DNA from 2 places in the Brevibacillus sp. NSP2.1 genome. Region 2 is predicted to be linked to the other one. Evidence: riboswitches for the same ligand, from Rfam matches in the RefSeq annotation. Region 2 holds a riboswitch; the other holds the start of a gene.
What was found. A riboswitch is a leader RNA that binds a small molecule or an ion and turns the genes downstream of it on or off. The one in region 2 is predicted to bind glycine.

Region 1 (15,704 bases), 790 kb from region 2:
TTGGTAGTCGTTGCGAAATATCCGCAGTGTGGTCCGCCAAACGATGCCGGAATGCCGAACGGTTGCATGTCGCCCACCACGATGTCAGCGCCCAGTTTGCCTGGCGCTTCCAATACGCCCAGCGCAAGCGGGTTGGAAGAAACGATGAACAGAGCGCCTTTGCCATGAGCAATCGGCTCGACCGCTGCCAAGTCTTCCACGTTTCCAAAGAAGTTAGGATATTGCACGATAACGGCCGCTGTGTTTTCGTCAATCAGCGCTTCCAGAGCTTGTGTGTCGGTTACGCCGTCGTTGTTGATGCCGACTTCAACCAGCTCTACGCCTTGACCGTACGCGTATGTTTTCAGAACGCCGCGCGCTTCCGGGTGCACAGCACGGGAAACGATGACGCGCTTTTTGCCAGTGTGACCAGCCGCCATCATCGCCGCTTCTGCCAAGGAAGTCGCTCCGTCGTACATGGAGGAGTTCGCTACTTCCATTCCGGTCAGTTCACACACCATAGTCTGGAATTCAAAAATGGCTTGCAGCTCGCCCTGGCTGATTTCAGGCTGGTAAGGCGTATAGGCGGTAAAAAATTCTCCGCGCAGCAACATGTGGTTGACTGTGCTTGGCGCATAGTGCTGGTAAACGCCAGCACCCAAAAAGTTGACGTGCGTGCTGAAGTTCACGTTTTGATTAGCCAGACGCGTGAAGTATTTCACCAGATCAGGCTCGGACAGAGCTTCCGGAATGTTCAGCGCCCCTTTGAAGCGCACTTCTTCCGGGATGTCTGCAAACAGTTCTTCTACACTGGAAATGCCGAGAGTTTCGAGCATTTCGCGCTTGTCCTGATCGGTTTGGGGCAGGTAGCGGTATTTCACGAACGTTGTCCTCCTCAAAATAGGATGTATAGTGGGCGATTGCTTAGTTTTTCGGACGTTTATAAAACGGAGCGGCGACAACCTCTGCTTTGAGGCGTTTTCCGCGAATTTCCACTTCCAGTTGGGTGCCAAGCGCCGCATGTTCGCTTTTCACGAGCGCCAATCCGACGTTTTTCTTCAAGGTAGGGGACTGCGTGCCTGTCGTCACTTCGCCCACCAGCTCTTCGCCGACGTAGACCGGATAGTGCGTGCGCGGAATGCCGCGGTCGATCATCTCGATGCCGACGAGCTTGCGCGGCGCGCCGTTTTCTTTTTGCGCCTTGAGCACCTCTTGGCCGATGAACGGCACTTCTTTGTCCACCTTCACCGCGAAGCCGATGCCTGCTTCAATCGGCGTGATGTCCTTGCTCAGCTCCTGGCCGTACAGCGGCAGCTTCGCTTCGAAGCGCAGCGTGTCGCGCGCGCCAAGTCCGCAAGGCAGAAGCCCGTCTTCCTTGCCCGCTTCAAGCAACGCGTCCCACAGTTCAGCGGCACGCTCTGCAGGCAGGTAAATTTCAAAGCCGTCCTCGCCTGTATAGCCTGTGCGGGATACCAGAGCGGAAATGCCAGCGACCTCTACGTCGCGCTCGAAACGGAAGAAGCCGATTTTCGACAGGTCTGTGGCGGTCAGCTTTTGCAAAATCGACTCGGCCAAAGGCCCTTGAATGGCGATTTGCGCCGTTTGCGGCGAAATGTTTTCAATCGTGACACCCGGAATCAGGTGCTCTTCCAGCCATGCATAGTCTTTGTCAATGTTTCCTGCGTTGATGACAAGCAGGTAATGGTCGTCCGCGTATTTGTAAACGAGCAGATCGTCGACCGTACCGCCGTCCGGGTAGCAGAGCACGCTGTACTGCGCTTGCCCGACAGCCAGCTTGGACACGTCGTTGGTGGTGACGCGCTGCAAGTATTCGAGCGCACTCTCGCCTTTTACGTCTACTTCTCCCATGTGGGATACATCAAACAGACCTGCTTTCGTCCGAACGGCTTCGTGCTCCTGGCCAATGCTGGAAAACTGTACAGGCAGCTCCCAGCCGCCGAAGTCGATTGTCTTGGCGCCGTATTTTGCGTAGGAATCAAACAGTGGCGTTCTTTTCAGATTGGACATGTGTGGCACCTCCCAAAAACTGTTAGTCGGCATTTCTCCCCATGAAAAAACAGAGGCGAAAAAACGGGTACACCAAAAGAACGGTGCCCATTTCTCCTCCTCTGTCCTTGGTACCTGAGAGTTACCTTGCCAATCAAGCGCGGCGGGGATCACCGCGCTTGCAAGTTTCCCCTTTGGTGGCTCCGATTTCGAGCTCTCTCCAGAGTTGCGTCCAGTAGAGGTTCTTTTGCCTGAGAGATTCACCGTTCCCGGCTTGCTCCTTCGGCGCTGCAGTGGTTCGCGCAGTCTCTCCCTGCTACTATCATTCGCGTTGGTTAGATGGTCATACATAAGTTTTTGCTATGATTTCCATACTAATGAATGAACTTCCTCTATATCCTACCATGAGAGTCCGCCGTTGAAAATATGCAAATTAACAGTCAGATCAAGAAATACTTAACAAAATGATGAACACGATCATAAATGTTAAGTTTTTTGATAAAGCGCATGAAAGTTATGGCAGAGCTGTGTAAAGGAGTAACGTATATGCCGAATATTCCTGTTTCATTTGACACGAGCTGGATATCCCCGCTGACGGAGCGAATGCACGAAGACGGCCCCTGGGACAAGTGGGAGCTGTTCAAGCTGGCGCTGGAAGCGGAAGAGGCCATGGCTGTTCGCGAGTTCGATCAGTTGCAATGCCTGAAATACTTGCCGCTGCTCTCCCCGTTTCCCCACCAGTTGCAAACGGCGGAGCGAGTGCTCAACGACATGCGCGGACGCGCGATCCTCGCCGACGAGGTCGGACTGGGCAAGACGATCGAAGCCGGGCTGATTATGAAGGAGTACATGGTCAGGGGCCTGGCGAAAAAAATTCTCGTGCTCGTCCCCGCCTCCCTCGTCATCCAATGGACGAAGGAGTTGCAGCAAAAATTCGGGATTCCCGCCGTGGCGCAAAAAAAGGAGTACATGTGGCGGCAGCATGAAGTCGTCGTCGCCTCCATCGACACGGCGAAACGAGATCCGCACCGCCGCCACGTCCTCGACATCGACTACGACATGCTGATTATCGACGAGGCGCACAAGCTGAAAAACAAACGGACGCGAAACTATCAGTTCGTGAAGGAAATTCGCAAAAAATATTGCCTGCTGCTCACGGCTACGCCGATCCAGAACGAAATGGACGAGCTGTACAACCTGATTAATTTGTTGAAGCCGGGGCACCTCGGCCACTCCACGTCGTTTTCCTCCAATTACGTCGAAGGAAAGCGACAGTCGAAAAACAGCGACAAATTGCGCGAAGAAATTGAAAAGGTGATGATTCGCAACAAGCGAAGCGACGGCGGCATCCAGTTCACCAGTCGCCGCGTCCAGTCGATTCCGATTGAGCTGTCGCAGGAAGAGATGGAGCTGTACGAGGGCGTCACCCGCTTTGTGCGCGACCAGTACCAGACAGGAGCTGGCCTGTTCAACTCGCTCGCCTTGATTACGTTGCAGCGCGAGGTTTGCTCCAGCAAGGAAGCCTCGTTCATGACGCTGTACAACATGCACCAGCGCACCAGCGAAGACTCCCCCCTGCGCGGCCGAATTTTGGAGCTGGTGGAGATGATTAAGCGGATCGAGACGCATTCCAAGGCGGCCAAAACGGTCGAGCTGATCCAGGAGATCAACGACAAAGTCATCATTTTCACCGAGTACCGGGCGACGCAAAACTACCTGCAAAAATATTTGCATGACCACGGCATTACTTCTGTGCCGTTTCGCGGCGGCTTCAAGCGCAGCAAAAAAGACTGGATGACCGATTTGTTTCAAAACCGCGCGCAAGTACTGATCGCCACAGAGGCTGGCGGGGAAGGGATCAACCTGCAGTTTTGCAACCAGGTCATCAACTACGACATGCCGTGGAACCCGATGCGCGTCGAGCAGCGGATCGGCCGTGTCCACCGTCTCGGCCAGAAGCGGGACGTGCACATTTACAATTTGTCCACCGTCGGCACGATTGAGGAGCACATTTTGAAGCTGCTGTACGAAAAAATCGACCTGTTCGAGATGGTCATCGGCGAACTGGACGACATCGTGGAGCGGCTGAATCTCAACTCGTCGCTGGAAGAAAATTTGACGCAGATCATCATGGATTCCAAATCGGCCCGCGAAATGGCGTTGAAGCTCGACAACATGGGCCACGCCATCCGCGCCAGCAGACAACAGCACGCATCCCCTGCCCTGTCGGAAGCGGCAGAGCAGTAGCAGAAAAAACGCACACAAGAAAAGAGGTTTCTCCTGATGCAAGCCAACCAGGTCAGGCAATTTGTAGAGCGCTACCTCGCGACTTTTTCCGCGCACATCGTCGAAGCCCACCCGGATTACTTGACGGTCAAGCTTCCGGTCGAGGTCGACAAGGATATCGGCAACCGCCCGTTTTACTGGAGCTGGGTCGACAAAATGAACCTGGCCTACCAGCCGCTCGTGCTCACCTTTGCGTTTCACCCGGACCGGATGCCGGACGGGCTGCGTGCCGAGCATCTGCATCTGGGCGCTGCGCGCATGCAGCAAATTTTTGCCTCGGCGAAAAAGCACGGGCGCTTTTTATGCATGTACGAGCAAAATACCGCTTCCTTGCCAAGCACCGGCAAGCGTCGCTCCACGCCGCTCGTTCCCTGGCTCGGGCTCAACCTGAAAGTATCGCTCATCTGCGACAAACGGCGCGACATCATGCTCTATCTCGGGATCAACCTGCATCAGCCGCGCCTCGTGCACGACTTTTCCTCGTTTTTGTTTCAGTTGACGCTTGCGCCCGCGATCCCGGACTACTTTTACACGCTCGACCGGAAGCTGTCTGTGGAAGACGCGCTGGAGCTGGCCCGGCAGGAGGTCGATGCGATCATCGCGCAGGAAGACCAGGAGTGGGCCGTAGAGGCGCGGGCGCGACTGACGGAGGAGCTGGACATCCTCGCCGCCTACTACGAAGAGCTGGCCCGACGAGAGCCGCCTGCCGAACAGAGCGAGACAGAAGCAGCCGAGGCGGAAGCGGTAGAGTCCCCGGAGCAAAAAGCCTCGATCCCGCTGCCTGCGCGCGACGCCGTCCCCGCCAGGGAGGCTGTTGTCGAAGCTGCGCAGACGCTTGACGAATACCGCTCTTCCGGCGGGCGAATCCTCGACTTTTTACGTGCCAATGGCGTCCAGGTGACGCCGCGCGAGGAAATCAACCAGGAGGAATGGAAAAAAAGCACGCCGGAAGAAGAAAAACAGCGACGGATGGACGAGCTGCGCTGGCAGTACGAGCCGCGCATCGAGGTTCATTTTATTAACGGCGGACTGTTTTACTTGCACTCTGCTCCGCCTGTCATTAAAGCGCATCCGGCAAAAACGGTGCGCCATCTCCCCGCATCCGGGCGAATCATGTAAAAGATCAGCGAGAAGAAGTGCTGCGGAACTGACAAGTTGCAACAAATCTTTTTGTCATAGCTGGTTACAATAGGAATAAGCTTAGCCTGTACAAAAGGTGGTGCATGTTTGTGACCAGACGATTCCTCCCCCTTCTCGGGGTGCTCTTGTCTTTTGCGTTGCTCGCCTGGCCTGTCCACGCAGAGGAGAGCTGGGACAGAGAGTTTCACGCCCAAATCCAGACGTGGATGAACGAACTCGCCAACCGCGATCCGCAATTCAAGGAGTGGCAAAAAGCCGATACAGAAGTGCAGACGCTCGGCCCGAATCAACATCAGTGGCTGGTCAGCATCAAAAAAACAGACAGACAGGTAGGGTACCTGGTCGTGGGAGAGGCCGTCGAAGCGCCTGCCCAGGAAAAATTCGTGCTGTTGGAATACGGGGTCGGGGAATACATTTTGTTCGACGATGCCTTTGCCCCGCGGGAAATTGCCGCAGAGCCTGTCTACGACGGATTCGCTTCCCACTGGCTGATCGCCCGCCAGTCGTCGCCGCAACTGGTGAACGCCAAAACAGGCGAAGCGTACCCCGCTTCCTTCGCCGCAAACGAGCCAGTCTTTCGCAGCCTGGCTGCGCAAAATCTGGTACAGACCGGGCAACGGCTAACAGAGACGCGCATCCTGCAGCGGGCGCAAAGAGATCCGTTCGACCAGATCGGCTGGGTCAGCCAGTTGTACGGGGACAGCGCAATTTCATGGCCGCAGTTGTGGCAGCAGCAAAGCGATGCACCCGTGACGCTGACCGTTCCGCTGTACCACTCCCAGGTGCTCGCCCCGTTCGTCGTCGGCTCGCTTCATTTGTGGAACGATCAAAACGCTTACGTGGGAGTATGGGATGAAGGGCTGCGCTTTGTCCCCTACGCTTACGCTGACAAGGTCGGAAGATTTTACGTAGCGGGACAGCCGCAGAGCTGATCCGTCGCTTTTGGCAAAAAAACAAGCTCCCTGCCAGTCGCTGGCGGAGAGCTTGTTTTTGATTGGGCTGCGCATGCTTGTCTAGCGAAGGCGCAGCCTTTGGCTTTTTTCGATCAATGATGATCGGTTGGGGAAAGGCGTTCGTGTACGGCATGAAAAACTTCATTGGCCGTCATTCCCTCTGCATTGATTACCGACGCACCTGTAATCGTCTTGTTCTGATCGCCCAAGACGTTTATATCCTGACCCGTAATCACGATCGCGTCGACCACCTGTTGCCAGTTTCCCAAATCGACGACATCATAGCCGTTATCGCACAGCATTTTGCGAATCTGGGAAAGGGACTTTTCTACCGCTACTCTCGCCATACGCACCGCACCCTCCGTCCGCTTACCAAGGTAGGATTATTTGCGCCACAACAGCCGGATCGACATAGGGATCGCCCCGAACCAGCGTGCCGACCAAGGCTCACGCGGAGCCTTTCGCTGACGCCGTTCATCTTTTGGCGTATCCATGTACTGGACAAACAATTTCGTCAGGTACTTCAAATACTCTTGAAAGGACATCGCACGTGACCTCCTTCGTACTCGCAGATACACGCCGTCTTTTTTCCGGCAATAGCGCTGTCCTTTTTATTGTTTCCCGTCTTTTGCGCTTTCAACCACCTGCGCCTTAATTTCGTCCACGATCGCCTCCAGGCTTTTTCCGGTCGTATCCACCTGGATCGGGGCAAAATCGTACGCCCCCGCGCGTTCCGCCATCAATGTTTTCACACGTTCTGCCACCCCGCCGGAAAGCAGCGGGCGCGAAGTATCGTTTTCCAGCCGCCTGATTAATTCTTCTTCGCTGGCATAAAGCGAGATCACGGTTCCTTTTGCCAGCATGACCTCGACATTTTGCTTGCGCAGGACAGCTCCTCCGCCTGTCGTCAAAACTTGCGGACCATCGTCCAGAAGCTGTGACAGCAGGCGGGACTCCGCATCGCGAAAATACGTCTCCCCGTGCCGGGCGAACAGCTCCGGGATGGAGCAGCCTTCCTTTTCGATGATCGCGGCATCCAGGTCATGGTGCGCGATTCCCAAAGAATCGGCCAGCGCGACGCCGACCGTCGTCTTTCCGGTTCCCATAAAGCCGACCAGAATCAAGTTTTTCATTTTGTTTCCGCCACCTTTCCACTCGCTTTTCGCGTTTGAATTTTTACGGTTTTCTCGGCTGGATTGTAGTCCGTATCCCATTCGAATACGTCAGCGAAAAACGACAGCGGCACCATCGTGCGCTCCTTGATTTCCGTCAGCGGATGACCGAGGTCGAGCTTTTGCCCATCGCGGATGGCGAAGCGTTCCCGCTCCTTGACGAACACTTCTCGGCCATTGCCTCTTACGCGAATCATCTGCTTTTCCTGATCCCAGCTTATGGCAAGCCCCATTTTTTCCCCCAGCTCGCGCAGCGGCAAATACACCGTGCCGCCTGTCGCCCTGGCCGGAATGGACGGATAAAAGCTCATGTTGTTGATGATCGTCGTGATGTACGGCTCCAGTTGCACAGCGCCCAGGCCTTCGCGATTCGGCTTTTTCGTCGCGTACACGAAGTATTTCGCTTCGCCTTGCAGCGTTTGCCCCAGCGCCTGGTCGAGATGCTCGGCCCCGATCACGCTGCCGTGGTAGTTTTGCTGCACGCGGTGCAGAAAACGTTTGTACGCGTCATCGCCAATCTGCTTGCGCAAATGGTCAAACAGCAGCGCCCCTTTCGAATACCACGTCCAATGGAACTCTTCTTCGGTCGCGAACTTTTGCAACGGCTTGTCCAGGCTGCCGTTGGGGTAGCGCTCCTGCAAGCGGCGGGCGTCGCGATTGTACTCATCGAGCAGCGTGGAGGCCGACTGCGCTCCGTACCGGTTTTGCAAGTAATGGTACACGCTCAGCTCCACAAGCCCTTCGTCCAGCCAGCCGTGAGACGCTTCCAGCGTCGCCACGCTGTTGTACCACCACAAATGGGCGATTTCATGCGGCAACCAGTGGTCGATCAGATTGCGCTGGTACATGTCGCGCTTGAAAATGGCGAGATTGGCGTACTCCATCGCATACGTCGTGCCCGTGCTCGTCTCGGCAATCGCGACGTGCGGATACGGAAGCGGTCCGTACCAGTCGTTGTACGTAGGAAACACCGACTCCGCAATCGTCTTGATCCGCTGGATGTTGCCTTTGTCCACGGACGCAATATCGACAGACAGGTTCGGCCCCATCTGGATCGTCTCCACATGATACAGCGGGCTGCCGACCAAGGCGAAATTGAGCAGCTTTTTGCCCTCGTAGCGGATTAGCTGCTTGCTGCCCTCGACTGCCTTTGTACTGCCCCGGCCCCACGAGCTGACCCAGTTGTAGCCTTTCGGGGAGACGAAGGAGACGTCGTAGTCGGCGTAATGGTAGACGAACGGATCGCCAAAATCTACCCGTTGCGGCGGATCGTACCATTTTCCTTGCTGGTTTTGCGCGCCCAGCATCGGATACCACGTCGTCAGCGTCCAGATGTCGTCCTTGACGCCAAAGCGCGTCCCTCTGCGCGGCACCGGATTTTCAAACTCGATCGCGAGCGTCCCCCGCATTTCCGCTCCCAGCGGGTTTGCCAGCTTGACCGTGGACAGGCCGCGTTCAAAGGCAAGCGGCTTGTCTTTGTAGCGGATCGACTTGACCGTCATTTTGTTCCACAAATAATCGTAGACGTACAGACGCAGGTCTGCCGTCTGCGGATTGTCAAATTCGACCGTCATTTTCCCCGTAATTTTGGCCTCAGACGTATGTAATTCGGCTTGAATCTTGTAAACGGGATGCAAATCCTTCACGTAGGAAGGCAGCGGCGGATCGTATGAAAACGGATCGGCTCCGGTTTGTTCCGCGCCTGTCGCCTGGCTTGTCTCCAACCATTTGGAAATCGCTGGCCAATAGCTGATGATGCCGATAGAGCCAAACATGACCAGAATCGTTACACATACCAATAAACTCGTTTTTTGCAAAGTCTTCATGACAGCCCCCAAAAAATCGCTCGGCTGCAAGCGTTCATTTTTGTTCCATTGTAGCAAATAAAAAACAGAGTGAGTAGAAATTCAGGAGATTCTGTAGAGAAATCGCCATTTTTGTCGATCTGTTTTGCCGCAAATGAAAAAGCCGCCTCCCTGTCAGCAGCTTGGGCGAACGGCGAATTTCCTACCATGTTTCGTATATGATTTTTCCTGTCTGGCTCAGATCGTAGCCGCCGACTGCCTCCATCTCCTTTTGGAAAGCGGCAGAACGCAGAATGTCGAGGACGGCAGCAAGCAAGGCTTCGTTTTCTTTTGTTTTGAGCATAACGAGATCGTACCTTTCCTTCACCATCGGCACGAACTCCACCCCGACCAGACGCGCTGCCTTTTCGATCCCGACGCCTACGTCCGCTTCCTTGCGGGCGACGACTCCCGCCACCGCGAGATGGCTCGTCTCTTCGTGCTCGTAGCCGTTCACGTCGCGCCCTGCGATTTTCGCCAGCCGGAACTGTTCCTCAATCAGCGTCCGCGCCCCCGAGCCTTTTTCGCGATTGACCATCCGCACTCCCGGCTTGGTCAGGTCGGTCCAGGACAAAATATGTTTGGGATTGCCCTCCTGCACGTAAAAGCCGGCCCAGCGCGCCAGCATGTTGACGACGAGAAAGCGATGCCCGGTCAGGATGCGGCGAACGTATGGCACGTTGTACTCCATCGTCTCTCCATCGAACAAGTGGGTGCTGACGATATCGGCTTTGCCCGTGTACATGGCAACCAGGCTGTTCAGCGAGCCGGCGTAGGAGCGAAGCGGCCGCAGCGACAGCTCGCGCTTTTCCAGATGGCTCGCGAGCAAGTCCAGGCTGACATCCTGCCCGCTAATAATGACGTGGCGCGTCCCTGTCGATTGCGCCTGCTCTATTGTCTGTTGGGCTTGTCCCTGCAGCGGGGCGGAATATGCCGCCTGCGCCGGGCGATAGCCGCCTTTTGCCCGCGCCTTGTACGCCTCCAGGTCGCTTTTGTCTACGCGCATCTGCCTGCCGACACGGTAAGCGGGCAGCTCGCCTTTTTTAATCAGATCGTACACGGTCAACTTCGAGATGCGCAAAAGCTTTGCGATTTCTTCCGTTGTATAAGAATTTTCGTCAGTCATATTTGGCCTCCGTTCCGTTCTTTCCTTTCATTTTCTTTCCATTCTCCTAAATTCGCAATTGATTATTCGCAAGAAGCTACTATAATTCATTTATATCCAGTTATAATTAGTTATAACTAGACATAACAAATGGAGGTCAATTTCCAATGAAAAAGCAATGGCTCGCTCTATGCGCAGCATTCACCCTGATGCTCGGCGCATGCTCGACTTCACAACCCGCTCCGCAGGCGACTGAACCTGCCAAAACAGAAAATGCGCAGCAACAAGCGCCACAAGCGGAGCTGATGGTTTCCGCAGCGGCAAGCTTGACGGATGCCTTAAACGAACTGAAAACTTCTTTTGAGGCCGAAAACCCTGGCACGACACTCACCTTCAACTTCGGCAGCTCGGGAAAACTGGCTACCCAGATTGCCCAGGGCGCTCCTTCTGACGTCTTCCTGTCTGCCAGCCAAAAAGACATGGACGGGCTGGATGAAAAACAACTGATCGTAAAAGATACGCGTCAGGACTTTACCGGCAACGCGCTCGTGCTCGTGGCAGGCAAAGACAGCACGCTTGCCATCAGTTCTTTTGAAGAACTGAACAAGCCGGAAATCAAGCACATCGCAGTCGGCGAGCCGGAAACCGTTCCAGCAGGCCGCTATGCAAAAGAGTCGCTGGAAACGCTGAAACTGTGGGAGTCCTTGTCTGGCCGCATGGTATTCGGCAGTGACGTTCGCCAAGTGCTGACCTTCGTAGAGTCAGGCAACGCCGAAGTCGGAATCGTCTATTCCAGCGACGCGGCGATCTCCAAAGATGTGAAGGTGCTCGCGACAGCCAAACCGGAATGGCACAAGCCGATTGTGTACCCAGGAGCGGTCGTCAGCGCTTCCCAGCATCAAGATGCAGCAAAAGCTTTCCTTGCCTACTTGACAAGCGACAAAGGAAAGGCGATCTTACAGAAGTACGGATTCCAATAAGAAAACGGAGGTGGCGAGCGTTATGGAAACCAATTTGACACCGTTGATGCTCTCATTAAAGGTGGCTGCGCTATCCACCTCCTTTGTTTTTGTGCTCGGCATGCTCGGCGCGCGCTGGATGACGCAGAAGGAGTTTTGGGGCAAAAACGTGCTGGAGTCGTTTTTTTTGCTCCCGCTCGTCCTGCCGCCGACGGTCGTCGGCTTCGGCCTGCTATTGCTGTTCGGAAAAAATGGAGTTTTGGGCCAACTGCTGTTCCAATGGTTCGGCATCCAGGTCGTCTTCACGCTGACAGGCGCAGTGATCGCTTCTGTCGTCGTTTCGTTTCCGCTGATGTACCAGAGTGCGGTCGCGGCGTTTACCGGAGTGGATCGCCGCCTGGAAAATGCCGCGCGGACGATGGGGGCTTCCGAATGGCGGGTGTTCTGGACGGTCGCTTTCCCGCTCGCCTGGCCGGGGTTGTTGGCAGGACTTGTCCTGTCGTTTGCCCGCGGCCTGGGCGAGTTTGGCGCCACGCTGATGCTTGCCGGCTACATACCAGGAAAAACGGATACCATCCCGGTCGCCATCTACTTTGCTGTAGAGGCCGGGCAAATGGAAAAAGCGCTGTTTTGGGTCGTCATCATCGTATCGCTCGGCATGGGCACCACGCTTTGGCTCAACTGGTGGAGCCGCCGCAATGTGCGAAGGTACGCCAATCAAAAGTAAGGCAGGGGAACCTACATGCTTTCGGTAACGATTCAAAAGCGTTTGCCTGATTTTTTGCTCGACGTCTCCTTTTCCACGGAACAGGAGATCGTCGTCCTCTTCGGTCCATCCGGCTCAGGGAAAACCACGATCTTGAACAGTATTGCCGGACTCGTGCATCCTGATGAGGGCGAAATCGCGCTGAATGGTCGGACTTTTTACAGGCAAGGGCAAAAACCGCTCCCCGTGCAAAAGCGCAAGGTCGGCTATTTATTTCAGGACTACGCGCTGTTCCCGCACATGACGGTCGCCCAAAACATCCGCTACGGCTTGAAGACGGGCCATGAGCTGCATCTGGAGCCGCTCTTGTCTACGGTCGGGATCGATAATCTGCTGGAAAAGTACCCGCATCAGCTCTCCGGCGGGCAAAAGCAGCGGGTCGCGCTCGTCCGGGCGCTGGCCACCGAGCCGGATATTTTGCTTCTGGACGAACCGCTCTCCGCGCTGGACGCGGACACGCGCAGGCAATGCCAGGATGAGCTGCTCCGGCTCCATGCCATGTGGCACATCCCGTTTCTGCTCGTCACCCACGACCGGGAAGAAGCGGAAAAGCTGGGAGACACGATCCTGCTTTTGGAAAACGGAAAAATCGTCGAGCAAACGAAGCAAAACGGCCAAGACCGTTTTCCCCTCTTGTCGGGGGACAAACACGCTGACCGCATGCGGTCGCAGCCGCTTTGATGAAAAAAGCCAACGGCAACGTCCTCTTCCTGACCGGATTTGGCGTTGCCGTATGGCTTTTTATGCGGATTGCCTGGCACTCTGGCGAGCCTAGCGAGCGCTGATCGGCTCGATCTTCACATCGTTTTGCTTCGCCCATTTGTGCAGTTCACCCAAAAACTGCAAAATATCGTGGCTCTCGTGATGAACGCAAAGCGTATCTGCCGCCAGATCAATGTGCTGGCCGTTCACGGTCTTCACTCGCTGCTTCAGGACGAGCTGGCGCGTCTGCTCCATCCGCTCTTCCTTGCTGATGAGCACGCTGCCCTCCAGCTCGCGGGGAGCGAGACGGCCATTCGGCAAGTACGCCCGCTCGGCAAACACTTCCTCGGCCACCTGAAGCCCGTGCTCCAGTCCGGCCTCGACCAGCTTGCTGCCGGACAGGGCGTACAGGATCAGCTCCTCGTCGATGTCGGCTACCGCCTGAACCACCGCCTCGGCAAGCTCCGGCCGCTCCGCCGCTTCGTTGTACAGCGCCCCGTGCAGCTTGACGTGATGCAGCTCGCCACCGAGCGCCCGCGTCATGCCGGAGAGGGCTGCCACCTGATACAGCACCAGCTCATACACTTCGTTGACGGACAAATTCATCGAGCGCCGTCCAAAGCCTTGCACATCCGGGTATCCCGGGTGCGCTCCGATTTTTACGTCGTGCTTGAGCGCTGCCTCAATCGTTCTGCATATGAGATGCGGATCACCTGCGTGCATGCCGCAAGCAACATTGACGGAGGTGATCCATTTCATAATTCCCAAATCCTCTGATTGTCGTCCCCTGCTGAAGCCCTCGGCCATGTCGCAGTTAATGTCAAGATGAATCATGTATGTACGCCCCCACCTTTCCTCTCATGATCTATGTACGCGTGTTGAAAGCGCATTCATTGGCACTACTTCTGGTGTTTTCCTATTCCTCTAGCATACCATGTACGGTGGCCGAGCAAAAGGAAAAAAGCTGCCGAAAACTGGCAGCTTGGTGAACATCTTATGTCGAACCTACGGTCGCTGGGCTGCTCTCTTCTGCCATCAGTGTCTCTGCCAGCGCCATCACTTGATTTTTTTCCTGCTTGTAGTCGTATTCCTTCGCCTTGTCCGGTCTTGCGTTGTTGTACTCGACCGGAATCTCGTGACGATGGGAGCGCTCGATTTTGGTCACGAAATGCAGCTTCTCCATGATGCGGATCGTTTCATCCAACATATTCGCATCAACGTACATCGAAACGTAATTTAACCGTTTGGAGATGTAATGAATGGTGCCAAATTTGCGTAAATTTTTGGCCGCACGCGTGTTTTTTACCCACACCGCAACACCCAGACGTCGTTCTCTCATGTAAGCCGTTGGTCTCCTTCCCCATCATGGTATAATCACCTGTAAACGCCTGTTACAGAAAGGAACTGTGGTCTTTTATGCTGGCTACGTTTTATCGACGCTTCGAGGAAGCACTGCACCAGGAAGGCATCGTCACAAAAAGCGGCTGGCGCACCCATGCCGGCCAACGCTTCTTCTATGTAAGCAGCGCGCTCCCCGCTTCCAGCCTGACCGAACGGCTGATGGAAGCGGGCGAGCGACTGACCACCGGTACCAAGCTAAAGCCCGAATGCATTTACGTGCGCTCAGGCGACGACCAGCACGTGTACCGCTTTCGCTTTCTGGTCCCCAGTGAAAAGCAGTTTTGCTGCGGCAACCTGTGCGAAGACTGTTTTCTGCTGCGGGAAAAATCTCCGCCGCAAAGCTAAGCCTCGCTTGCGAATCAGGAAGACTTTTTCACGCTGCAACCGCAGCTTCCGCCCGTGCCGCAACCGCTTCCTTGCGCTTCGAGAAACGGATTGTTGCTCGGCACCTTGATCGTGTCGGAGACAGAGTGGGCGATCGTTCTGCTCACCTGGTAGAGCAGTTCATCCAGCGCGTCCTCTGCCCGCTTGAAGGCTTGCACGGAATCGCGCAGCTCGATCGTCCGCTTCAGCTCGCGGACTTCTTTTGATATATGGTTGTAATCGGGATGGTACTTCCCGAACCGTTGGACATCCTCGTACTGTTCCTTTTTCTTTTCGAACAGCAACAGGAGGCGCTGCACTTCCTCGTCTGCCTCCATCCGGCGCTTGGCCTCCAAGTATTCCAAGACCTCGCGCGATTGGTTAATCATGGTGGACAGCTCGTGCGACTCCATAATAAGCTGTGCCATATCCACAGTCTCTACTGCTTCCATTGAGCGAGACCCCCTTTCACACTAAAGGCGTAAAGCTTTTAGTCCCTTCTGATTGTACCACGATCCACATTCTTAGTACAGATAGTCAGGCACCACAATGCGCACTCGGCCGATCTCGTCAAGCCTGTACGGACGCTTTCCGTGCGGCCCGCTGATCGTGACGAGCCAATAGCCCATTTCCAGCTTGACCTCCACGGGCAGCCCGCGCAGCTTCTCCTGGTTCGTCAACTGCACTTCCACTTCCAACTGCAGCTCTGTCGCGCGTTTCAACAGATCGCGCAGCGACTGCGGGTGATACGATTGGAAGTGCTGCGTCCACATTTTGGGAAGCGTCGACAGTTGCGGCATGGCTTCGCTTTGGGCCGGAAACGTATTTTCGATGGCGTAGCCGTCCCACGGGCGCTCGATGACGAGCAGCCCTCTGTCGGACGATTGGGCGTCCTCGTGCGTTTCTTTCGCTTCCGCGGACTCCGCGTGCAAGACGACGTGCGGCTCGTAGCCGTAATGCCTGAGCAGCTCGACCAACTGCCTTTTTTGCGGGAGCGGAATAAAAAACTCCGTCGGCGAGAGGACGT
Region 2 (15,704 bases):
CCGATGCATGGGATACGGGAGAATGTCTGAAAAAGTTCAGGAATGAAGCAGTCCGTCCTCATTCGGGTACCCTATAATTTACTGTGACGGCTTCTCTTGCAAAAAACAGACCAAGGTATGATCGGAGTGACGTAAAGATGTATAAAAAGCTACTGGCCATCCCTGTAACGGCTGTGTTTCTGTTGCTGGCAGCATGCGGTGCGAACGGGCCAGGAGGGCAAGCCGCAGGCGATCCTGCCGCAAAACCGACACGTTCTATCCAGTATTTGGGCAACACATATAAAATCCCGGCGCGAACGAAGCAAATCGCCTTCGTCGAATCCCGCAGCAGCTTTGAAGATGCGCTTTTGACCGGCATCCCCCCGTTTGCCGCTACCGTAGAAAAAAGCGGTGCGTTCCCACAGGAATACGCCGCGATTACGCAAAATACGCAAAAGCTCCCCGCGGACATCGCGGACCACGTCGGCGACCTTGCCGCTTTGGGGCCGGATACGATCCTGACCTCCGACAAGACGTCCGAGGAAAAGCGCAGCAAGCTGGAAAGCGCAGCGTCGGTCATTCCCATCTCCTCGAATGGAGCGCATTGGGAAGACAACCTGCGGCTGCTTGCCGAGGTGCGCGGCAAAGACGCCAACGTCGATGCCATCGTGAGCAAGGTCCGGACGAATACGGAAAAAACGCGCGACAAGCTGGCTCCGCTCAAGGACAAAATCGTGCTGACCGCATGGTTTCACGAAGGCGCTTTTCTCGTCTATCCGAAAAACGAGCGGTACAACTATTTGCTCTATACCGATCTCGGGCTGGCGACCCCAAGCGTTGTAGAGCAAGCAAAAGAACCCGTGCCGCTTTCCCTCGCAGAGCTGGCACAGGCAGACCCGGATTATTTGTTCGTGATGGTCGACAAAAGCAGCGATCCCGACGCCGCCAAATCGTTCGAGCAGTTGAAGCAGCAGCCTGAATGGAGCAATCTGCGCGTGGTCCAAAGCGGCCAGGTGTACGAAAATGCCGTCAACCCCGGATTGGCCGGAGGCACGGCCTACAGCAACCAGTCGTTTTTGAACGCGCTGTCCGCGCGGCTGTTGAAATAAGTGTTTTACGGTTGGAGCATTTCGCGCGTATAAAAGCTGTAAATCGGATCATACTATATTCATCGAGCTCGGTGGTGTGTTTTCAAACAGGCTGTAGTCTTCTACGGAGGCGATGTGCCATGGATGATTTACACGATCACCTAGTGAGTAAAGGAAAACCGCAACACTGCTAACAGCTTCTAACTTCATACTGGAGGTAGATGCGTCGCACGTGATGATCGGTAACACCTCAAAACTAGCGAGCTCGATATATGCCGTCTCCTTTTAGGAGGCGGTTTTATTGTATAACGAACCCCCCCAGTTCGACTGGGGGGGTTCGTTATACAATAAGACCTTCGCCACCAATGCGGCAAAGGTCTTTCTCTCGTTGATTATTCGCCGAGATCGACGTTGTGGTACACTTGCTGCACATCGTCCAAATCTTCGAGGGCGTCGATCATTTTTTCAAACTGGGCTTGCGCCTCTTCGGAAAGCGTCACTTCGTTTTGCGCGAGCATGGTCAGCTCGGCGACAGTGAACTCGGTGATGCCTGCTTTTTTGAACGCTTCCTGCACGGCATGGTACTGCTCCGGCTCAGCGTAGACGATGACGGCTCCGTCTTCTTCCAAAATGTCGCGGACGTCTACTTCTGCTTCCATCAAAATTTCGAGCACTTCCTCGGCTGTTTTGCCTTCGAGGCCAAATACGGCCGTCGGGTCGAACATGTAGGCAACCGAGCCTGTCACACCCATGTTTCCGCCGTTTTTGTTGAAGGCGGCGCGCACTTCAGACGCGGTGCGGTTTACGTTGTTGGTCAGGGCGTCCACGATGACCATGGAGCCGTTTGGCCCGAAGCCTTCGTAGCGCAGTTCGCTGTAGTTTTCTTCGGATCCGCCCTTCGCTTTTTCAATCGCGCGGTCGATAATGGCTTTCGGTACGCTGTATGTTTTGGCACGCTCCAGGACGACCTTCAGAGCGCGGTTCGACTCTGGGTCCGGCTCGCCTTGCTTGGCCGCTACATAAATTTCTTTGCCGAACTTGGCATATATACGACTGGTGCTGGCATCCTTCGAAGCTTTTTTCTCTTTGATATTGTTCCACTTACGACCCATAAATTCCCACTCTCTTTCAACGTCACAGATTGATTGCTTGCAAGACTCCGTAGTCCAATTTCACACTCAACTATTATACCTCAATCTTGTGTTTTTTTACGAGACAATCCTTGTGAAAAAACGTACACGTCGTTTCGGGTGGCTTTTCCTTTCCCTGGCTCTACTTGTTGCTACTGGCTCCTCACTCTGGTCATGATTTTGGTCATAGCCCCGTCAAGTAGATGGCATAAAAAATCCCTTCCGGTCAACAGTGTTCCTCTCATGATACCATGAGGGCTTTTCTCACTGTCTGCCGTAAGGGGATAATACCACTGGTCGAAGACGCGACTTCTCACTCAAAATTCCCCGTTCGAATAATAGCATCTTCCAGAATGAATCTTTTCACTTCTGATTCAAAATAGGCGTAGATCAGAGGGGCAGTCCCCTTCTCTTTTTTTACATAACGAACACTCATTTCTCCATCAAATTGTTGAGAAATGGCAAATTTCGTTTCTGCTCCTCCTGCTGTCTGTCCGATGTATGTGACAACTTCTTCATCACTCCAGCTTTTGGGTACAAGCTCCAAATATCGATTATCGGTAAAAATGGTAAGTGTCACCGGATATTCCGGAATTTCTCCTGCCATTTGAATTCCTATTTCAATCTCATCCCCCTTTTCTATTTTTGTGATACTTATTTGTATTTGATCTAACAAAGCTGTCGCGCGTTTTAGCTGTAAGATATCTAAAGCAAGCAATCCCCCTAAAGCAAGTGCTAGGATAACGAATGCGCTCCAAATGAGTTTTTTCAACCAATCTCCTCCTCATTCTTGTTCTGGAACCACTATTTCTACTTGTTTGAAAATGGCGGTTAGACATAGATTCTGCCTAGCCGCCACATTTCCTTGCTTAGTCAACAATCTCGATATCATAAGATGATTTTTTTGTAATTTGTGTGTACTCATGCAACAACAAAGAATAATAGTTGTACAGAGAACGGTACTTGAAGTAACCACTAAAATTGATTTTCGCTGTGCCTGTATCAATCGATGGTGCTGTATCCATAAAATATCGAACTGCAAAACCTGGAGTCCTGCCTGGGTTTTTATCAAAATCGCGTTCGTCTAAGTAACCAGATGGGAAATAGTTTTCGTTCCATTTAAACTCATACAACAAGTTGTCTGTACCATTACCAGAAATGTGTACCGAACTGGCTTCTACCGGGATGTTCACTACTCCAATTTGTGTTCCAAACCACATAGGGACACTAAATTCTTCTTTTGAATCGTTAATTGGATCCACTGTATTAAAGACCACTGGTTCATCCGATTCAATTCGAAGACGGAAGTTCACTATATCGTGGCTTCCCGTATAATCAACCCCCTCTTCCTCTAGCATGTCCTCAATATCTTCAATCTCTGTTCCCCATCGAAAACTAAAGTTATTACCAGCATCAGTTTCGGTCGTAAGAGGTCCTTGAATTCGGTATCGCCAACCTTTTCCTGTTCCGCCCTGAATTTTTTGGTAGTAATCATCTTCATCTTCAGCATATGCAGTAAGTTTTTGACGGCCATTGTTTTCTTTAACTTTTTTCATCTTGATAGTTTTTCGATCTGCTTTCTCTTTGTTTTTCTTCGTTTTTTTACCTTCTCCATCAAAGATGTACGTTTTGCTTGAACTAGGCTCATCATCATTTTTCTTTTTATATTCAAAAATATTTATTTTTGCTTCGTAGTCTTTACTCGCCTTTTTTTCGACAATTGTGAACGCTCACCAAAATGTTGACCACTTTGCTCATCATAAAGTTACCCACCTGACAGTTTGAGCACACGTCATCATTTTCACACCTAATTGCAAATGTTTTTACTGAGCCAAGGATCGTCAAGGGCTTGCGTAGCAAGGGGTTTACCCTTTATCCTTGACGATCCTTGGTGCAGGAAATAAAATGCTACTTTGTGTGAAAAAAAGCATCGTAGGTGGTCAACTCGAAGATGAGCGTTTGCTCCAAAAATGGTCAACTTTTTGATTAGCATTCACACACATAGGAATCTTATCAGTAAAGAGAGCATTTAGACCAAACCAATTCACTATTCCACAAAGGTATTGCGTGAACAAATACATGTACCGGTAAAGGATAGCCTCCATTAGCATAGGGAAATCAGTTTTTTTCCTCCAACAAAAACACAGTTCCCCACCAGGAGAACTGTGCATGCTTTGCTGTCTATTTTTTTGTCAACCCTTCGTAAATCGTCTTGATGTTCCACTCCATCATCTTGATGTACGTATCGCCGTCCTCGCCTGGCTTGCCGAGCGAGTCGGTGAACACTTTGCCGACGATTGGCACGCCGGTTTCGCGCGAGACCATTTCCATGCTGCGCGGGTCGATGCTCGTTTCGACGAACAGCGCCGGGATTTTTTTCTCGCGGATCAGGTCGACTACCTGGCTGACCTGCTCAGGCGTTCCCTGGTTTTCCGAGTTGATTTCCCAAATGTAGGCGGCGTCGAAATCGTACGCCTCGCAGAAATATTTAAACGCTCCTTCGCTCGTGACGAGGACGCGCTGCTCGCGCGGGATTTGGCCGTATTGCTTGACGGCTTCGTCATGCAGGGCGCGCAGCTTCTCGATGTACGCCGTTGCGTTTTTCTCGTACGTTTCCTTGTGCGCCGGGTCGATTTTGATGAGGGCGTCGCGTGCGTTTTCCGCGTACTTGATGCCGTTGCGAACGTCCAGCCATGCGTGCGGGTCTTCTTCGCTTTCTTTGCCTTTGGTGGTCAAATGCTTGGCGGCTACCCCTTCGCTCAGGCGGAACACGAGTGCATCCGGGCCGGACTTGCCTGCCGTTTGCATCAGCTTTTCAAACCACGAGTTTCCTGCTTCCAGGTTCAGGCCGTTGTAGAACACGGCATCGGCATCCGTTGTTTTTTGCACGTCTGCTGGCAGCGGATCGTATTCGTGCGGGTTGGAGCCGACGGGAGCCAGGCTGTGGATCTCGACGCGATCTCCCCCTACGTTTTTCACGATGTCGTACAAAATCGAGTACGTCGTCACGACTTGCAGTTTGTCGTCGCCGGATTTTCCGGGCTCGGCCGAGTTGTTTTGCGGAGCGCCGCACGCAGCGAGCAGGACGGTTGAGATGAGAAAGACGAGAAACAGGTTCCATTTTTTCATGCGAATTCTCCTTTACTTTGAAAGCTCGACTCTTTTTTGCCGGGCTCGAATTGATTTCCAGACAACCCCGTGCTTGCGGGAGAACAGAAAGGCTAGCAGGAACAGCGCGGTTGCCACCATCACAATCGTCGCGCCCGAAGCCAGATTGTAGGTAAAGCTGAAGTACAAACCGACGATGGCGGAGATGACACCGAAGCCGGCAGCCAGGAAAATCATCACCGACAGGCGATCCGTCAACAAGTACGCGGTAGCGGCCGGAGTAATCAGCATGGCGACTACGAGCACGATGCCCACCGTTTGCAGAGACGCTACCGTCACCATCGTCAGCAAGGTCATCAGCAAGTAGTGGATGAGATTGTTGCGCAGACCGTAGGCGGCCGCAATCGTCGGGTCAAACGACGTCAGCAGCAGCTCCTTGAAGAACGCGTAGACGGTCACGATGACGATCAGACCGATGCCGACGGTCACCCACATGTCGGACGGCCGGACGGCGAGCACGTTCCCGAACAGGATGTGGTACAGGTCCGTACTGCTTTTCAGCATCGTAATCATGATGATCCCCAGGGCAAAAGCCGAGGTGAACAAAATGCCGATGGCCGTGTCGTTCTTGATCCGGCTGTTCTGGCTGACGTAGCCGATTCCGACCGCCGTCAGGACGCCAGTGGCGACTGCTCCCAGGAAAAAATTGATCCCGAAAGCATAAGAGAGAGCAACCCCCGGCAAAACCGCGTGGGAGATCGCGTCCCCCATCAGCGACATGCCGCGCAAAATAATGAAGCTGCCGATGACGCCGCAGATGATGCCCACTACTACAGAAGTAAACAAAGCTTTTTGCAAAAATTCATACTGTCCAATTGCTTGTAAAAAATCCATCACGCCGTTACCTCTACCTTCTCGAGAAATTGAAGTTGATGCGCGTATGCTTTCGCCATGACCTCTCGATTCAGGACTTCATCGACTGTTCCGAACTTGATAAGCTCTTTGTTCAAAAGCAGCAGTTGATCGAAGTAAGCATTCGCCTTGCTCAAGTCGTGGTGGACGACCACGATTGTTTTGTCTTGAAGCTGCAACTCCTTCAAAATCCGGATGATCGTCTCCTCGCTGGCGACGTCGATCCCGACAAACGGCTCGTCCAGAAGGAGCAACTCCGGCTTTTGCGCCAGTGCCCGAGCCAAAAAAACGCGCTGCTGCTGCCCGCCGGACAACTCGCCAATCTGCCGCTTCGCGAAGTCCTCCAGGCCGACTTTTCGCAGGCATTCCATCGCCCACGCCTTTTCCTTCTTCTTCGGAAATTTGAACAAGCCGACGCTCGGGTACGTTCCGATGAGGACGGTATCCATCACCGTGATCGGAAACGTCCAGTCGATCTGGCTCCGCTGCGGGACGTAGGCGACCTGCTTCCGGACCTCATTCACTTCCTTGCCGTAAAACCGGACGTCTCCCTTGTCTTTGCCGATCAACCCGAGCATGGCCTTAATCATGGTCGATTTCCCCGCGCCATTCGGCCCGATAATGCCCACCATGCTTCCTTGCTCGACAGCAAAGGTTACGTCCCGCACCACCTCGACTCCAAAGTAGGAGACGTGAAGCTCTCTGACTGACACCGCACTATTCATGAGATTCCCTCCAATTAACCAATCGTTCGTGTACGTTCTCGGTTGTTGTTGACCGTTGCTTCCGCTGGACAATTCTTTATGACTGGATCATATATGCTTATACGCAAAATTGTGGTTGTTAACCAATAATATTCACCCTAGCAAAATAATATGCTTGTGTATAAAAATGTTTCCCTAACGCAAAATTTAAAGGATATTTATCCTGCTGTCAATCCTCATTTTCATTTTCCGCCCAGGAAAACGGGTTTCGCGCCGCCGTTTTCCTGCCCAGAGCCGCCACAGAACCGCGCCAGAATATAGAAAAAGCACAGCCCGCATCAATCGAGCTGTGCTTCTTTTTATTCACTTCGTTCCGCTTTTGTTACACCAGTTGCAGCGAAATATACTTCACTTCCAAATACTCCTCGATGCCGTGGTGGCTGCCTTCCCGGCCAAGCCCGCTTTCCTTCATGCCGCCAAACGGCGCTTGCGCGACAGATGGCGCCCCATCGTTCACCCCGACAATACCGTATTCCAGGCTTTCCGAAAACGTGAACGCCCGCGCCAGCGACTGCGTGAAGACGTATGCCGCCAACCCGTACGGCGTCGCATTCGCCCGCCGGATGACTTCCTCATCGTCGGAAAACGTGCTGACAGGCGCGATCGGCCCGAACGTTTCCTCCTGCATGCACACCATCTCATCGGTTACATCCGAGAGCACGACCGGCTTCATGAAGTAGCCAGTGGCTCCCGCGAGAACCGGGCTGCCGTGGAGCGTCGCCCCTTTGCCCACGGCGTCGTCAATTTGCTGCTGGACTTTTTGTACGGCTCGCTCGTCAATCAACGGCCCGATCTCGACGTCGTCTTCTGTTCCCTGGCCTACGCGGAGCGCGGACACCGCCTCTGTCAGCTTTTGCAGGAACGGCTCTTTCACAGCTTCATGCACATAGATGCGGTTTGCGCAAATGCACGTTTGCCCGGCGTTGCGGAATTTGGACTGGACCAGCCCTTTGACCGCCGCGTCGAGATTCGCGTCCTCTGCCACGATAAACGGCGCCAGGCCGCCAAGCTCCAGGGAAATCTTTTTCACGGTATCGGCCGCTTTGCGCATCAGCAGCTTGCCCACCGGAGTCGACCCGGTGAACGTCAGTTTTTTCACGCGCGCATCGTCCATCCAGACATCGACGACTTCCGCTGCCTGCGAAGTCGTCACGATGTTGATGACGCCTGGCGGAATCCCCGCCTCGTGGGCGCACTCCGCCAAAAGCAGCGCGGTCAACGGCGTCTGTTCGGCTGGCTTCGTCACCGTCGTGCAGCCTGCCGCGAGCGCTGGCGCGATTTTTCGCGCAATCATCGCCGCAGGGAAATTCCACGGCGTGACGGCCGCCACGACACCGACTGGCTGCTTCTGCACGAGAATCCGCTTGGAGGCGGCGGAGGCAGGAATCGTCTCGCCGTAAATCCGCTTTGCTTCCTCGGCGTACCATTTGATGTAGCTGTTCGCGTACTGCACCTCGCCTCGTGCTTCTGCGAGCGGCTTGCCCTGTTCCAGCGTCATGACGTACGCGATCTCGTCCAGGCGGGCTGCGATCGTCTGGTGCCAGCGCTCCAGCAACGCCGCGCGCTCATAGGCGGTCGTTTTCGACCAACTGGGAAAAGCGGCTTGCGCAGCGTCGACCGCCTGCCGCGCTTCTTTCGCGGAAGCGTCCGGCACGCTGCCGATGATTTCCAATGTCGCGGGATTTTGCACCGCGACGCGTGCCGCAAGCGTCACCCACTCTCCGTTCACGTACATGCCTTTGTTCCATTCTTGTTGTTTCACGCTGCCTTTTCCTCCTTTTCATTTGCCGTGAACAATTTCTCTTTTTCACCGCGCAACCAATCTTTTCCATATAATAAGACGCACAGCAAAATTCCAGCGCCAAAAGCCATCGCCGCTCCTTTGATGACGAGAATCGCCCCTACGACACCCGCGATGCCCAGGTCGCGCTGGCTGCGCGCCTGCATCACGCCAATCCGCACGCTGACGTAGCCTTGGACGAGCAGCGTCAGGGCGACGGCGACGCCGAGAATCGGCTGGACCAGACTGACGATCGGCAAAAGCAATAAGCCTGTATTCGTGCCCCAGCGAAACGATCCCGCACCGCCGAAAAACGAGTCCATCGCTTTTTTGCCTTTTTTGAACCGCTCCACCACTACGACCTGCATCGCGGCCCACATCGGCCCGCACATCGTAATGTCCGGCCCGATCAGGCTCATCAGCATGTTGCGTCCGCCAAAAATCATGTGCGCCCGGTCCGGGTTGTAGTCGACTTTTTCATCGAGCCGCACTTGGTCGGACTCGGACAAAAGCGCTTTCGTCTTCAACACGTCGCCAAAGACGACGAGATACGTTGCGAACACAGCCGGAATCGCTGTAATGAAAAAGGAGAGCGACGGCAAGCCCAGCCCGAAGACGGTGTACTGCGACCAGAGCGTGGCGAAGTCCGGCTGGCTGAAGCCCCATTGAATGTCCGGCCACTTCGCTTCCCCGAACAACGGGGCGACGAACACCGCGAGCAAGATCGCAGGCAAAATCCCGAGGTTGCCGAGCAATGCCCACCCTTTCCCTTTTTGTTTCAACCCTTCAAAATGTTTGGAAAAAACGAGATAAAAGCAAAAGCCGATACAAATGACAATCGTGTACGGGAACAGGTCGAACTTCCCGCCCTTTTCAAAAATCGAGGTAATCGCGCCAATCCCCGCGCCGAGAATAATCCCCGACTTGATCGCATTCGGCACGAAGTTGACTACCCGCTTCGCTAGTCCGGTGACCCCGAGCAAAATGGATAACAGCCCAAGCGTCAACTGAAAGGCGATCAGCGCGTACACCCGCTCCTGCCCTTCCGGAAACTGCTCGACAAACAGCACAATCAGCGGAATCGCCGGCGTAATCCAGCCGGGAATGACCGGATCGCCCAAGAGGTGGTGCAGCAAATACAAAAAGCCATTCAAAATGACAACGGCCAGTCCCACCTCAAACGGCATGCCCAGATGGTCGGCGAGCAGCGTGATCGCGCCGAGGTCGACGGCGCACATCAACAGTCCTTGCAAATAATCGGGCCATTCAAAGCGATAGTGTACAAACGGCAGCCGGATCTTGAACGGTCCGGCCGGAATGTACGGGGTTTCTTCACCCGCTCTGCGTTGTTTCCACTTCATACGATGTCCCCCTTTTAGTAAGCTGCTCGATAGATGTCTTCGATATCTTTTTTCCGCAAAGCGCGGGGATTGTTTTTCAAAAGGCGGGTTTGCTTCATCGCCTCTTCGGCCATCTCGGCGATCGCGGATTCCGGAATGTTGAACTCGCGCAGCGACTGCGGAATTTCCACGTAACGGCACAGGCGCGTCATCGCTTCAATCGCTTTTTCCGCCGCTTCGTCCAGGTTCAGTCCGGCGACGTTTTCCCCGAGCGCCTGCGCGATCTCCCCGAGCTTTTCCAGGCAGGCGATCTTGTTCGCCCGCATGACGTAAGGCAGCAAGAGCGAATTGCTCACGCCGTGCGCCATGTGGAATCGTCCGCCGAGCGGGTAGGCCAGCGCATGGACAGCGCCTACGCCCGCGTTGCCGAAAGCAAGTCCGGCCATCAGCGACGCGGTAATCATCGCTTCGCGCGACTCGATGTTATCCGGGCACGCGTACGCTTTCGGCAAGTGAACGGCAATCAGTTTCATCGCGCCAATCGCCAGCGCGTCCGTCACCGGGGAGGCGAACTTGGAAATGTAGGCTTCCACCGCATGCACCAACGCGTCCACGCCGCTCGCAGCGGTCACGCTCGGCGGGCACGTAAGCGTCATCACCGGCGAGACGATGGCGACGTCCGGCAGCAGGTAAGGGCTTACAATTCCTTTTTTCACTTGCTCTTTCGTATCCGACAAAATCGAGATGTTCGTCACCTCTGAGCCTGTCCCCGCCGTAGTCGGAATCGCGATCAGCGGCAAGCCCGGCTTTTTCACCAGATTCGTGCCAAAATATTGCTCGATGCTGCCCTCGTTCGTCGCCATGACGGAAGCTGCCTTGGCGATGTCGATTGCGCTGCCGCCGCCGACTGCGATCAGGCCGTCGTAGCCCCCTTCGCGGATCATCTGCACACACAAGTCGACGATCTCGATTTCCGGCTCGGGGTTCACGTCCGAGAAGACGCCCGCCTCCATCGGCAAAAGCGCTTCCACCTGCGCGACTACCCCGGCCTGAATGAGAATTTTGTCCGTCACAATCATTGGACGCGCCACTTTCAGACGGGCAACCTCCTCGGGCAGCAGCGCCAGCGAATCCCGCCCTGTGACCAGTTTGTTTGCAGCGGCAAAAGTAGAAATGTTCATGATGTCACTCTCTCCTTTCTGTATGCCGCTACGTGAAAAGCAACTCCCGTGCCAAGCGGAAAAAAGCGGGTGCCAATTTCGCTCCGCCACCTGCGGGAAAAACGACCTTCCCCCCAACAGCGGCAAGCCTTTTCTCACTTTTTTGTCACATTTTCCGCAGCATAGTTTGTTTCGGCCAAAAGCAACCGTTTACATTCGCTGTTTGATTATAATTCAAATCAAACTTGCGCATTTGATTCATTATCAAATCAAAATCCATACCCTTCCCCTTTCGACACATCCGCTCACCTGGCTAGCGGAAAAAACGACGAATGATTGTCGTTTCCTGCTTGTCATCTGGCCTTCCGTCAATCAAAAATGTTTTATGTTTAAAATAATCTGTTAATTAGGAATTTTCATTTGACAACCTTTTTGGAATATTTTACTATCATAAGAACGCACGCGAATATCTGACGCGGATGAATATTGCGGGAGAGACTAAACTCGCCGTTTAGCACCGAAGGAGCAAATCCTGACCGCTCAGGACAAATCTCTCAGGTAAAAGGACAGAGAAAAGTAGGAACCGGTCTATTTTTCCCGTTCCTTTTTTTGTTGCAGAAAAATAGGAGTGTTGTGCGTTCACCATGAAACAGCCGTTCCATTTGCCTCGAAAAAGGAGGGAAAACTGCCGACAAAACCGCAAATTTTCTGCCTCGCTCAAAAATGAAAGCGTTTTTTTCGATGGAAGTAACTTAATGATGTATTTATGCTGGGTCGCTATGTTAAGATATGAATTATAAAGTTTCATAAACTTTTTGAAAGGTCGGCGGTTGGTTTTTTACCAACAGCCGCAAACGAATCAAACGCATGAGAAATGAGGGGGATCACATGCAACAGCAAAATTTGGCGAGGGGCCTGAAAAACAGGCACGTTCAACTCATCGCGATCGGCGGGGCCATCGGAACGGGATTGTTCCTCGGTGCGGGCAAATCCATTCACCTGGCCGGCCCATCCATCCTGTTTGCTTACTTGATTACTGGGATTATTTGCTTTCTGATTATGCGCTCGCTCGGTGAACTTCTCCTTAGCAACCTGAACTATCATTCCTTCGTTGACTTCGTAAAAGACTACCTCGGCAACATGGCCGCGTTCGTCACAGGCTGGACGTACTGGTTTTGTTGGATTTCGATTGCCATGGCCGACTTGACGGCTGTCGGAATGTACACGCAATACTGGTTCCCTGAGGTTCCGCAATGGATGCCGGGATTGATTGCGCTCGTCATCCTGCTCATCATGAACCTGGCAACGGTCAAGCTTTTCGGCGAAATGGAGTTCTGGTTCGCGCTCATCAAAGTCATCGCGATTCTCGCTTTGATCGCCGTCGGAATCTTCATGATTGTCAAAGGCTTCTCGACAAACTCCGGCGCGTCCAGCTTCAGCAACCTGTGGAGCCACGGCGGCATGTTCCCGAACGGCATCAACGGCTTTTTACTCTCCTTCCAGATGGTCGTGTTCGCCTTTGTCGGCATTGAGCTTGTCGGGCTGACTGCCGGGGAGACAGAAGATCCCGAGCGCGTGATTCCAAAAGCGATCAACAACATCCCGATTCGCGTGCTGCTCTTCTACGTCGGCGCTCTGATCGTCATCATGAGCATCTATCCATGGAACGCCATCATCCCGACCGAAAGCCCGTTCGTTCAAGTGTTTGCAGCTATCGGTATCGCGGCTGCCGCAGGTATCGTCAACTTCGTCGTGCTGACCTCCGCCGCTTCGGCATGCAACAGCGCCATCTTCAGTACAAGCCGTATGCTCTACTCGCTCGGCAAGGAAAATAATGCGCCTGCGTCCATGACCAAGCTGACAACGCGCCAGGTGCCTGCCAATGCCTTGTTCTTCTCGACTGTCGTCGTTCTCATTGCGGTTGTGTTGAACTACATCATGCCAGAAGGCGTCTTCACTCTGATTACGAGCGTTTCGACGGTCTGCTTCCTGTTCATCTGGGGCATTACCGTGATCTGCCACCTGAAGTACCGCAAGACAAGACCGGATCTGGCAAAAACAAACAAGTTCAAAATGCCGCTCTTTCCGTTTGCCAACTACCTGATTCTCGCTTTCCTCGCGTTCATTCTCGTCGTGCTCGCGCTTGCCGAGGATACGCGCGTGGCCTTGTTCATCACTCCGGTCTGGTTCATCATGCTCGTCGTGATTTACAAGCTGCGCAAGGCTAAAGTCGATCAGGTGAAAGTATTGGAAAACTGATCGCCAGCCAAACAAAAAAACACATCCGGCTTCCGATGTGTTTGCATGGCAAGGACAAGCATCCTGCGACTGCACCAGGCATTCGCAGGATGCTTTTTATTTGCTCGCTTCCGGCTCGTTCTCTACGCGCAGTTGCAGCTTTTTCATCTTTTGGACGAGTGCGCTCTGGCTGATGCCGAGCGCTTCTGCCGCCAACCGGGTCGTCTTGTGCGTCTGGATCGCCTTGCCGATCATGCTCCGCTCCAGACGGGCGACCGCTTCGCGCAAAGACGTCGGTTCTGCCTGCGGGAACACTTGCTGGAGAAAGTTCGGCAAATCGCCGACGTCAATCGTATCGTGAAAAGTCGTGACCACCAGCCGCTCGACCAGATTCGCCAGCTCCCTGATATTTCCCGGCCAGCTATAGTTCGTGAGCCACTCGTAGCATTCCAGTGTCATCGTCTTTTCTTCCTTGTATTTCTCATTGAATTTTTCCAGATACGACACCAAGAGCGGGACAATCTCTTCCCGGCGTTCGCGCAGCGGCGGCACCTCGAAGGTGACGATGTTCAGCCGATAGTACAAATCCTCGCGAAACAGCCCCTCGCGCACGAGTGTAGCCAGGTCGCGGTGGGTAGCCGTAATGATCCGCACGTCCACATGGCGGACTTCGGTGGAGCCGACGCGCATGAATTTGCTTTCCTCCACTACTTTCAACAGCTTCACTTGCAGCTCCAGCGGCAAGTCGCCGATCTCGTCCAAAAACAACGTGCCGCGATGGGCGCTCTCCAAAATGCCGATTTTCCCCTGCTTGAGCGCGCCTGTAAACGCCCCCGGCTCGTAGCCGAACAACTCGGCCTCGACCAGATGGCCCGGGATCGCCGCGCAGTTCAGCTCCATGAAAATTTCGTTCGCGCGGCTGCTGCGGGCATGGATGTATTTGGCGATCATGCTCTTCCCCACACCCGTCTCGCCTTGCAGCAAAATTTTCGCATCTGTCTTGGCGACCTTGTCGGCCAGCCGGAACAGCGAGCGCGTCGCAGGTCCGAGCACGACGTCCTCCAGCCCCGTCTGGTCCGGGTGCGGCAAATCGCTGTGCAAAAGCTTCTGGCTGTCCAGCTCGTGCTTGAGGCGAATCAGCTCGGTAATGTCCCGGACGCTGCTGATGACGTACAAAATTTCGCCTGCGGGAGACAGCACAGGGGTGGCAGAGACGATGATCTTGCGGCTGTTGCGGATCGTCTGGATCAGCGTCACCGGCCTTCGCGTGCGAATCGTTTCCAGCGAAGCGGACACCGAAATCATGCCTTGCTTGATGAGATAGCCCATGTGCTGGCCGATGACCTCTTCCTCGCGAATGCCCGTAATGCGCTGGTACGCCTGGTTGACAAACAGCGTGACGCCTGCCCCGTCCGTAATATAGACGCCGTCGTACAGCGCATTGAAAACAATTTGGCAGACCGGGCTTTCAAAAAAAGCGCGAAGCTGCGCCTGCGAGCTGGCCTGCCTCTGGCGGTCCGGCAGGTTCACCTCGGGCACGACGTACTCGACAATCGGGCGCGTCAGTTCCCCGCGATGAATGGCGTGGGCGATCGCTTCCACCGTCAAATAGCCGAGAAACTCCCCCTCTTCGCTGTACACTTCCTGCACTTCATTTTGATCTGGCGAAAAATGCGCGACTGCTTCCTCAACCGTCATCGTAGGACGCAATGAATACATGGGCTACTCTCTCCTGGATGTCATGACCTGATAAATGAACGAAAAGCTTTCTCTATCATTTTACACGCTCCGCCCTCGAATCAAATATCCCTTCGATCGCGATTCCATTTTTACGTTTGAGCAGAAACATAAAAGGAAAATAAGAAATAAGGCTGAAATTCAACGCCCCAAACGTGTACGCCAAGATCGTGCCTGCCAGCGCGAGCAGACTGTCCGGGATACTCGTCGCGGCCGCAGTGCTCGTGTGGTCCACCGCGCGCATCAAAAGCAGGACAACCAGTTGGAAAAGCCCGACCAGCAGGCCGAGAGAAAAGCCGGCCCCTACACACAGCTTGAGATAAGAAGAAATTTTCAAATATTTCACAGTCAACGACGTGTACATGCAAGCCCCCCTTTGCCTTCATCCAATATTTTACACGTCAACCTGAATGGAGTCCTGTCTTTTCTCGAAAGTTTTTGCGATTACATACAAATAGCGAGGTCGCT

Region 1: linked by a shared signal. The riboswitch ahead of gcvT (glycine cleavage system aminomethyltransferase GcvT) and the one ahead of M655_RS20355 (amino acid permease) in region 2 are both predicted to bind glycine.

The regions. Positions count from the first base shown of each region.
Region 1 covers NZ_CP048274.1:3,389,873-3,405,576, forward strand. Annotated here, with positions in the region: gene gcvPA (aminomethyl-transferring glycine dehydrogenase subunit GcvPA) at 1-860, opposite strand, end outside; gene gcvT (glycine cleavage system aminomethyltransferase GcvT) at 904-2,007, opposite strand; glycine riboswitch at 2,099-2,215, opposite strand; glycine riboswitch at 2,216-2,312, opposite strand; gene M655_RS16415 (DEAD/DEAH box helicase) at 2,533-4,233, shown strand; gene M655_RS16420 (YqhG family protein) at 4,270-5,391, shown strand; gene M655_RS16425 (hypothetical protein) at 5,496-6,344, shown strand; gene M655_RS16430 (YkuS family protein) at 6,458-6,712, opposite strand; gene M655_RS16435 (YqzE family protein) at 6,749-6,910, opposite strand; gene M655_RS16440 (shikimate kinase) at 6,977-7,498, opposite strand; gene M655_RS16445 (stalk domain-containing protein) at 7,495-9,363, opposite strand; gene M655_RS16450 (substrate-binding domain-containing protein) at 9,545-10,507, opposite strand; gene modA (molybdate ABC transporter substrate-binding protein) at 10,654-11,466, shown strand; gene modB (molybdate ABC transporter permease subunit) at 11,489-12,172, shown strand; gene M655_RS16465 (ABC transporter ATP-binding protein) at 12,188-12,892, shown strand; gene M655_RS16470 (LamB/YcsF family protein) at 12,983-13,747, opposite strand; gene M655_RS16475 (YlbG family protein) at 13,908-14,252, opposite strand; gene M655_RS16480 (hypothetical protein) at 14,330-14,659, shown strand; gene M655_RS16485 (YlbF/YmcA family competence regulator) at 14,674-15,129, opposite strand; gene M655_RS16490 (hypothetical protein) at 15,202-15,704, opposite strand, start outside.
Region 2 covers NZ_CP048274.1:4,182,673-4,198,376, forward strand. Annotated here, with positions in the region: gene M655_RS20305 (ABC transporter substrate-binding protein) at 138-1,088, shown strand; gene M655_RS20310 (YebC/PmpR family DNA-binding transcriptional regulator) at 1,460-2,179, opposite strand; gene M655_RS20315 (hypothetical protein) at 2,511-2,969, opposite strand; gene M655_RS20320 (hypothetical protein) at 3,067-3,753, opposite strand; gene M655_RS20325 (metal ABC transporter substrate-binding protein) at 4,379-5,326, opposite strand; gene M655_RS20330 (metal ABC transporter permease) at 5,339-6,199, opposite strand; gene M655_RS20335 (metal ABC transporter ATP-binding protein) at 6,199-6,942, opposite strand; gene M655_RS20340 (NAD-dependent succinate-semialdehyde dehydrogenase) at 7,304-8,743, opposite strand; gene M655_RS20345 (hypothetical protein) at 8,740-10,122, opposite strand; gene M655_RS20350 (iron-containing alcohol dehydrogenase) at 10,137-11,282, opposite strand; glycine riboswitch at 11,741-11,841, shown strand; gene M655_RS20355 (amino acid permease) at 12,150-13,520, shown strand; gene M655_RS20360 (sigma-54 interaction domain-containing protein) at 13,617-15,218, opposite strand; gene M655_RS20365 (hypothetical protein) at 15,274-15,600, opposite strand.